2 linked regions of the Luteolibacter flavescens genome follow. The protein of the gene in region 1 interacts with the protein of each later gene in a pairwise test. Links are inferred from orthologs where the notes say so. Each region holds a gene or a part of one and is shown on either strand. Other genes may lie near its edges.

Region 1 (4,053 bases):
GGGCCGGTAGCCCGCGAGGAGCGCACGGTCGATGGTGAGAATGATGAAGGCCCACACCGCGGCAACCGGGTAGATCACCTTGGCATTGTCCGTCAGGGTGGACAGGGCGTAGGCGCAGGCGATGAAGGCGAAGGCGCAGGGCACCAGCACGGTGGCCCCGAAGGCGACATACTTCCGCTGCTCCCAATTCGGGCACTGCTCGAGGGTCTCGGTGCCGGCACCGGACAACCAGAAAAACAGACGCTTGAAGGGATTTGACCGGTTCATAAAAGACGGATGAAAACGGGAATATTCCCGGAAAGCGAGGCTGCGCTCCCGGCTTGTGGCGAAAACGCTTCATTCCCAAGCGATCTCTCAAAAACGGATGCCGATTCGCACTCGGGAGACTCCCGATTGAAACATCAGAAATTCACCTACAATCGATAACTGATTCCTATGAATTCACACAGTATCAGATGACGAAAAAGCCATCAAAAGGTCTTCGCAAATGTACAAAAAGAAGCCCGACCGCTGTGCCTCAGGAAAAACCCAAAAACCTAAGGCTCAAGCGGTCGGGCCACCTGCCGGGAGTCTCCTCCCTGACAAGACCTTTTATTTCGGAGGAGTCATGCTCTCGCAGCTGCCTCACATGTAATATAACGTCGTGAGCCGGATTTTTGTTTCAGTTTTCTCTGATTTTTTTCCGCAATCTTCGTCACTCGCTCAGGCTCTTCCACTGGCGGGATTTCATCTCGTCGATTTCCCCCTGCAGCTTCTGCTTGGGACCGCTTCCTTGGCCTTGGGTGACCGTCCTCACGGTCTTGTATTCCTCCCGCAGGACCAGCGGATGGACGAGCGAGCACCAAACCTTCCCGGACTGGATGGTCAGTTCGCCGCTCGAGGCATTCCCATCGAGGGTGGTGTCGTTCTTGATCGAGACGTCGCCTTCCACGGCGAAGCGCCCGCACGGATGCCCCTCCATTGCCTCCGTCGCCTCAAAGGTCAGCGTGATCCTGCCACTCGCCCCGCTATCGAAAAGCAGCGCCAGCGAGTCCCCCTCCAGCACCAGCGTGTCCCCGGCCGACCAGCGACGCGACGAGGAAAACCACTGGCGCCGCGGCATCAGCCCGTGCTGCACCAGGATGCCCGGCAGATTTGGCAGGAGGTTTTGCTCCAGCACCTTCAGATTGAAATCCATCGGCCCCTTGCGAGGCGCGAGCTGCCAGCCCTGCCGGGTCTGCTGGAACTCCACCTTCGCCCCGGCGAGGCTGACCGGCCCCGGAGGCGGCGGTGGTCCAGTCGTGGCCTTCGCCTTTGCCTTCTCCATCGCCTCCTTGGGATCGACCACCTTGCCCGCCTTTTCGATCGCGAGCGTGAGCCGGGAGCCCTCCCGGCGGAACATACCGACGATCTCGAACGTACCCTCCAGCACCAGCGTCTCCGTCCCCAGGGCAGAGTTCGAGATCTTGCGTGTGCGGTGAAATGTCGCCCGATCCGTCACGCGGGCCTCCACGCTGGTCGGAAAGGCCAGATCACGACGGAAGCGCACGCCCTCCGCACCGGAGTCCACCTGACCTGCGAACTCCGACCCGACCTCCCCGCCCGGTTGAGAGGGCAGCTCGGGATCTTTCGAGCCCTCGATCTTTTCCCGCGCCGCATGGACGGCCCGCTTGGCCTTGTCACATGACGCCATCCCCAGAATGAGAAGAGGCAGGACAAAAGCTAAGGATTTCATGAATGTCAGGTATCACGGATCGAGACCCGTGACCACTGCTACCTTCGGTGAGGCAGGAGCTTATCGTCCCCGGCAGCCGAGGCGCTGGTCCATTTCCAAGGCAGGCGCATCCTCACGGCTGACTCCCACCACCACGGCAGGCACGCCGGCCACGGTGGAGTGCGGCGAGACATCATTCAGCACGACGCTGCCTGCACCGACCTTCGCGCCCTCGCCGATCTCGACACGGCCCAGGATTTTCGCCCCGGCACCCAGCAGCACGCCGGAGCGCACGATGGGATGGCGGTCACCTGAGTCCTTGCCCGTGCCACCCAGCGTCACCTCGTGGAGAATGGAGACATTGTCCTCAATGATCGCCGTCTCCCCCACCACGAAGCTCGTCGCATGGTCGAGCAGGATGCCGCAGCCGATGCGGGCCGCCGGATGGATGTCCACGCCGAAGACCTCGCTGGCGAGACTCTGGAAATAGAGTGCTAGCTCGCGCCGCCCGCGCTGCCACAGGAAGTGGGAGATGCGGTAGGTGGAGATGGCCATGAAGCCCTTGAAGAAAAGCAGCGGCTCCAGCGGCGAGCGGCAGGCGGGATCGCGCTCGACGATTGCGCGCAGGTCATGCGCCACGCTTTCCACGAGCTGGTCCTCACCGCGCAGGATCCCCGCGAGCAATGGCCCGAGCTCCTCGCGCGTCATGTCCTCACGGGCAAGTTTCCGCGCCAAGCGGACGCCCAGCGAGGCTCCCAGACAGGGCTGGCGGAGGACCACATCCTCCAGCAGCGACCGCAAATGCGGCTCGTCCACGGCCACCCGGGCGGCCTCTTCTCGGATCCAATTCCAGATTCCGGTGGAATCCACCTGCTCCGACTGACAGAGTCGAACAGCCTTAGCGCTTCCGCCCTCATCCTGCCTGTGCTGCTTTGCCTCCATGCGCATTTCCCAAAAGCTCGACTACGCGTGCCGCGCGATGGCCCAACTGGCCAAGCGTCACGACGGGCGAACGATTACACGCCTCGACGAGCTGGCGCAACGCGAAGCCGTGTCCGCCAATTTCCTCGTGCAGATCCTCAATGACTTGCGTCGTGCGGGACTCGTAGAAAGCCGACGCGGAAAGAGCGGCGGCTACCTGCTCGCGCGCAAGCCGGACACGATCAACCTCCGCGAAATCGTCGAAGCGGTGGAGCCTTCGCTGCTCTCCTTCTCCACCCACACCGAGGGTGAAAGCGGTGTGGCGGTGCGAAACGCTTGGGAAAGGGTCGCCAAGGAACTGAAGGATCACCTCGAGCGGATCACTCTGGTCCAACTGGCGGACCGCTCCGAAGCGCCGATGTTCTACATCTGAGCCGCCGGCAGTTCCCGGGTGCGGAAGATCAGCTCGTTTTCCACGTCCTCCCCTGCCGAGTCGACCTGATGCCAAGCGAAGCTGCAGCTCAAGCCGGGCCGAATGACGTAGCCGCGCTTTGCCCAGAAGGCGTCGTTCGACCGGTAGCCATCCGGCTTCAGCGGATGATCCTCCGGCCGGACGACCGCGCAGAAGCAGAATTTCGAGAAGCCCAGCCCGATGGCGTGTTGCTCGCGGTGATCGAAGAAGGCATGGCCGATCCCCTTCCCCCGCCATGCCGGATCGAGCACCGACTCGCCGAAGTAGAACCAGCCTGACGGATCGATGCCCGCCTTTTCAAAAGGTTCACGGAAAGAGGCATCCGCGTCCGACATCGGAAGCCCCGTGGACACCCCGACTATCTGGCCGCCGGCCTCCGCCAGCACGAAGACACTCTGCGGGCACTCCGCGTAACTGCGGAGATAGCCCCGCTCGCTTTCCTCGTCCCCATCGTAGAGGTAGGGGAACTCGCGGAAGACGGAGATGCGCAGTCGAGCGGCATCCGCCAGGTAGGGCAGCACCTCGGCACCGGCGAGTCGGCGAACCACGAATTCCATGCGCCGGATCTGGCAAAAGCCAGCGCGGCGGCCAAGCCTCAATCCACGCGGCGCTCGACCGGAGTGAGCGAGAGCGTCAGCTCCTCGTTCCCGCGCTTCAGCCTCACCGGCGTGGCAACGCCCGGGCGCAGGAAAAAGAAGGCATTCACCGCATCGGCATACTCGGTCAGGGAGCGTGGGCCCACCTGGAGCAGGACGTCGCCGGTCTTCACCCCGGCGAGTGCGGAGGGAGATCCTTCCTGCACGCGGGTCACCTGCGGCGACTTTGCATCCGGGCGCAGGTAGAGCCCGATCCAGCCACGGCTGACATGTCCGCCGCGCTGCACGTCTTCCAGCACGCGCCTCACCACTTCGACCGGGATGGCGTAGCCACTCTTGGCCCCGATCGGCTGGTGAGCCACCGCGACCAC
Region 2 (3,908 bases), on another replicon or contig:
TCATCTCCGAGATCGGCTTCGTCGGTCGCGGTCCGGACCGCTACAATCTCTACCTCGGCGGCGGGCACGCGGGCCAGCGGCTCAGCAAGCTCTACCGCCAAGACATCCACTCGAACGAGATCCGCGGGCTCCTGTCTCCCATCATCCAGCGATTTGCCAAGGAGCGGAATGCAGGCGAACACTTCGGTGACTACGTCATCCGCGCCGGCATCGTCGCCGAAACCAAGCAGGGCTCCGACTTCCACAAGAACATCAAGGAAGAGGCCCTCAAGAACTGAACCGACCATGAACCACAGGGAATGTGAAACCGGATACCAGCGGTGTCGTCCTTAGGCCGACCCACCGCTCCGTCTTTCCGTTTTTCGATTTCAATTCATTCCCTCGCGTTCATCGCGGTTTATCAAAATGTCCACCATCACTCGCATCGCCACCCCGACCGAAGCCGAAGCGCTCTCGGACGAACTCGCCCGCCTGAAGGCCGGCGAGCGGCTCAAGCTCCTGCACCAGCACTACGGCAGCCGGTTGGTTGCCTCGACCAGCTTCGGCCTGCAGGCGGCCGTCATGCTGAAGCTCATCGCTGACAATGCACCGGAGATCCCGGTCATCTTCATCGATACCGGGTATCACTTCCCGGAGACCTACCGCTATGCCGACCAGCTCGTGAAGGAGCTGGGCACGGATCTCCGCATCTATCATCCCACCCATTCTTCCGCCCGCATGGAAGCCCTCTACGGAAAGCTGTGGGAGCAGGGGAAGGAGGGCCTTGCCAAGTATGGCGTCTTCACGAAGGTCGAACCGATGGACCGGGCGCTGAAGGAACTCGGAGCCGACGTCTGGATCAGCGGGGTGCGCCGCAGCCAGTCCAGCACGCGTGCCGCGCGGGCCTTCGCCGAGCAGCAGAAGAAGACGCTGAAGGTTTACCCGATCCTCGATTGGGCAGACGCGCAGGTCTCGGTTTTCATGAACCAGCATGACCTGCCGCATCACCCGCTGGAGGCGGAGGGCTACGTCACCATGGGCGATTGGCACAGCACCGTTCCCGCGGTGAACGGACTCTCCGCTGAGGAGACCCGCTTCAATGGCGAGAAGTATGAGTGCGGTCTCCACCTGGACTCCGGCAACTCGGACTTCCAGATCTAAAGCCAGCCTCCGTTCGTCGCTCTTTCCATGAAATCCCCGCGCAGGCGATCACATGTTAGAGTAGGCGGAGGGATCCATACCGGCATGTCTCGCCCGGATGGCGGGGCTGCCGGACGGCGATCCGTCGTGACCGGCCGTGACGTAATTTGCCCTGTTTTTCCGTCGCATTCCGCGGCCAGCCCCCCTCAGACTCTCATCCAACATACCGCCCCATAAAGCTATGCCAATCGCAGACTCCATGGTTGCCACCGTTGGCAACACCCCGCTCATCCGCCTGAACAAGCTGACCCAGGGCCTCGGTGCCGAGGTGCTGCTGAAGGCCGAGTTCTTCAACCCGCTCTTCAGTGTGAAGGACCGTATCGGCAAGGCGATGATCGAGACCGCCGAAAAGGAAGGCTCTCTCAAGCCCGGCGGGCTGATCATCGAGCCCACCTCCGGCAACACCGGCATCGCGCTCGCCTTCGTGGCCCGCGCGAAAGGCTACCGCTGCATCCTCACGATGCCCGAGAGCATGTCGATCGAGCGCCGCGTGCTGCTGCGCCTGCTGGGTGCCGAGATCGTGCTGACGCCACGTGCGCGCGGCATGGGCGGTGCGATCGCGAAGGCGAAGCAGCTCCTTGAGGAAAACCCGGGCTCATTCGGTCCCGGCCAGTTCGAGAATCCCGCGAACCCGCAGATCCACCGCGAGACGACCGCCGAGGAAATCTGGCGCGACACCGATGGCAAGATCGACGCTTTCGTCGCAGGCATCGGCACCGGTGGCACCATCACCGGTGTCTCCGAGGTCATCAAGGGACGCACGGACCTGAAGACCTTCGCCGTGGAGCCGGTGGCCAGCCCGGTCATCACGCAATTCCGCAACGGCGAGGAGCTGAAGCCGGGTCCGCACATGATCCAGGGGATTGGTGCCGGCTTCATCCCGAAGAACCTCAATGTGGACATCATCGACGATGTGATCCAGGTGACCAACGAGGACGCCTTTGCCACCGCGCAGGCTCTCAACACCGAGGAAGGCATCCCGGCTGGCATCTCCACGGGAGCGAACGTCTGGGCCGCCATCCAGCTCGCGAAACGCCCGGAATTCGCAGGCAAACGCATCGTCACCATCGGTGCCTCCTCGACCGAGCGCTACCTCTCGACGCTTCTCGCCGAGAAGGTCCGCGAGGAAGTGTCGAGCCTCCCGGTCGCGGAGATCTGAGCCGTTGCCGACAGACTGATTCAAACGAGCGCCCCGTCCGGAAGGTCGGGGCGTTTTCATGTCCGGGATGTGTGAGACACCCTGAGCCAAGGGCTTGTCACGGGCGGGAGGGCAGCTAGCGTGAGGCATGCGTTTCCCACTCCTCGTCGCGTCGGTCCTCGTGGCCGGCAGCCTTTCCGCCCACGCCGGGACACCCCAGCAGGCGGACGGCATCCGTCGTTCCTACGAGGCGGATATCAAGGCATGGGTGCTGAAACTGCACGTGGCAGGCAGCGACGCGGAGCGCAAAAAGGTCGCCGAGGAACGCCCGGACGCAGCCGCGGCAGCGAAGCGGATGTGGGCGGCGATCCAGCCGAATCTGGCCGAGGCGTGGGTTGTGGAACCCGCCGCATGGCTGCTGAAAATTTCCGCAGGTCAGGTGACCGTGGGTGAGAACGGCATGGCCAAGCCCCTGCTGGGCGATGCTGGTGTGGCAATCCGTGCGGCGGTGGAAAAGCATCACTTGGCCAGCAAGAATCTCTCGCCGATGTGTCTCGCGCTGGTGGCCTCGCCCGATCCCTCGTCGCTCGCCTTGCTGGAAAAGATTGAGCGGGGAAACCCGGACAAGAAGGTTCAAGGCGTGGCCGCGCTCGGCATCGCCATGCTGCTGAAGGACCTCAGCGACGAACCGGAGGTGATGCGCCGCCGCCTGACCATGCTGAAGAAGGCCATCATTGAAAGCAGCGACGTAGAGGTGAATGGCGTGAGCGTCGCGAAGCTGGCGGAGGACGAGCTCTACATCATCCGCTTCCTCAGCAAGGGCCGCGAGGCACCGGATCTGACCGGCACCGACTCCGGCGGACGTCCGATGAAGCTCTCCGACTACCGGGGCAAGACGGTGGTGCTGCTCTTCTGGCGCTCCGAGGAAATCGGCACGGAGGAGCTTTGCGACATGGTGAAGAAGATCCGCGCGCGTTTTTCGGGACAGCCATTCGAGATCGTCGGCGTGAACCGCGATCCGCAGGCTACCCTGCGTCAGCTCCAGGCTTCCGGGCTGGTGGACTGGCCCAATTTCTCCGATCCGGATGGCAAGCTGACCGGCGAATACCGCGTGGGTATCTGGCCGCTCGCCTACGTCCTCGATGGTACGCGGAGGATCCACTACACGGGCGCGATGGGCTCCTTCGTGGAGCTGACCGCTGCCGCGGTGATGGCCGAGAAAAAGTGATCTTGGCGGGCCGGCTCAAGCTCCCGGATGAAAGACGTGAGCCGCCCACGGGGCTGACTTCCAGGCTTCGTCAGCCAGCGTGAGATCCACGATGAAGCGTGCGATCTCTGTGCCGCTGTAGTCGCGGTGATTCCGCTCCCAGCCTTTGCGCGCCATGGCGAGGCGCTGGCCGTCGTTCTCCGAGAAGTATCGTACTTTCTCAGCGAGGTCATCGATGCCGTCGAAATACGCGATCTCGTCTTCCGCATAAAGCCCCTCGAGTCCCGCACCGCTGGGTGTGAGGGTGAGGATGCCATTGCCCATGAGCTCGGCGATGCGGGACGACGAGTAGAGAGCCACATCGGTGCGGCGGGAAAGGTTCAG

Evidence for each region.
Region 2: the proteins of cysE (region 1) and cysK interact in binary tests that used the Escherichia coli proteins (3 or more experiments, as listed by UniProt). The link is inferred for Luteolibacter flavescens from one-to-one orthologs.

Annotation. Positions count from the first base shown.
Region 1 is NZ_JAPDDS010000003.1:289,791-293,843, forward strand. Bases 670-3,667 are described here. They hold cysE (serine O-acetyltransferase), read right to left. Parts: upstream 2,564-3,667; coding sequence 1,775-2,563; downstream 670-1,774. Other genes in these bases: OKA04_RS07005 (hypothetical protein), read right to left, coding at 695-1,714; OKA04_RS07015 (RrF2 family transcriptional regulator), read left to right, coding at 2,634-3,047; OKA04_RS07020 (GNAT family N-acetyltransferase), read right to left, coding at 3,038-3,643. Also shown: OKA04_RS07000 (DUF4407 domain-containing protein), read right to left, coding at 1-267; OKA04_RS07025 (S1C family serine protease), read right to left, coding at 3,682-4,053.
Region 2 is NZ_JAPDDS010000001.1:256,523-260,430, forward strand. What follows is about bases 497-3,349. They hold cysK (cysteine synthase A), read left to right. Parts: upstream 497-1,360; coding sequence 1,361-2,338; downstream 2,339-3,349. Other genes in these bases: OKA04_RS01065 (phosphoadenylyl-sulfate reductase), read left to right, coding at 497-1,140; OKA04_RS01075 (peroxiredoxin family protein), read left to right, coding at 2,466-3,349. Also shown: OKA04_RS01060 (NADPH-dependent assimilatory sulfite reductase hemoprotein subunit), read left to right, coding at 1-278; more of OKA04_RS01065, read left to right, coding at 406-496; more of OKA04_RS01075, read left to right, coding at 3,350-3,545; OKA04_RS01080 (glycosyltransferase family protein), read right to left, coding at 3,561-3,908.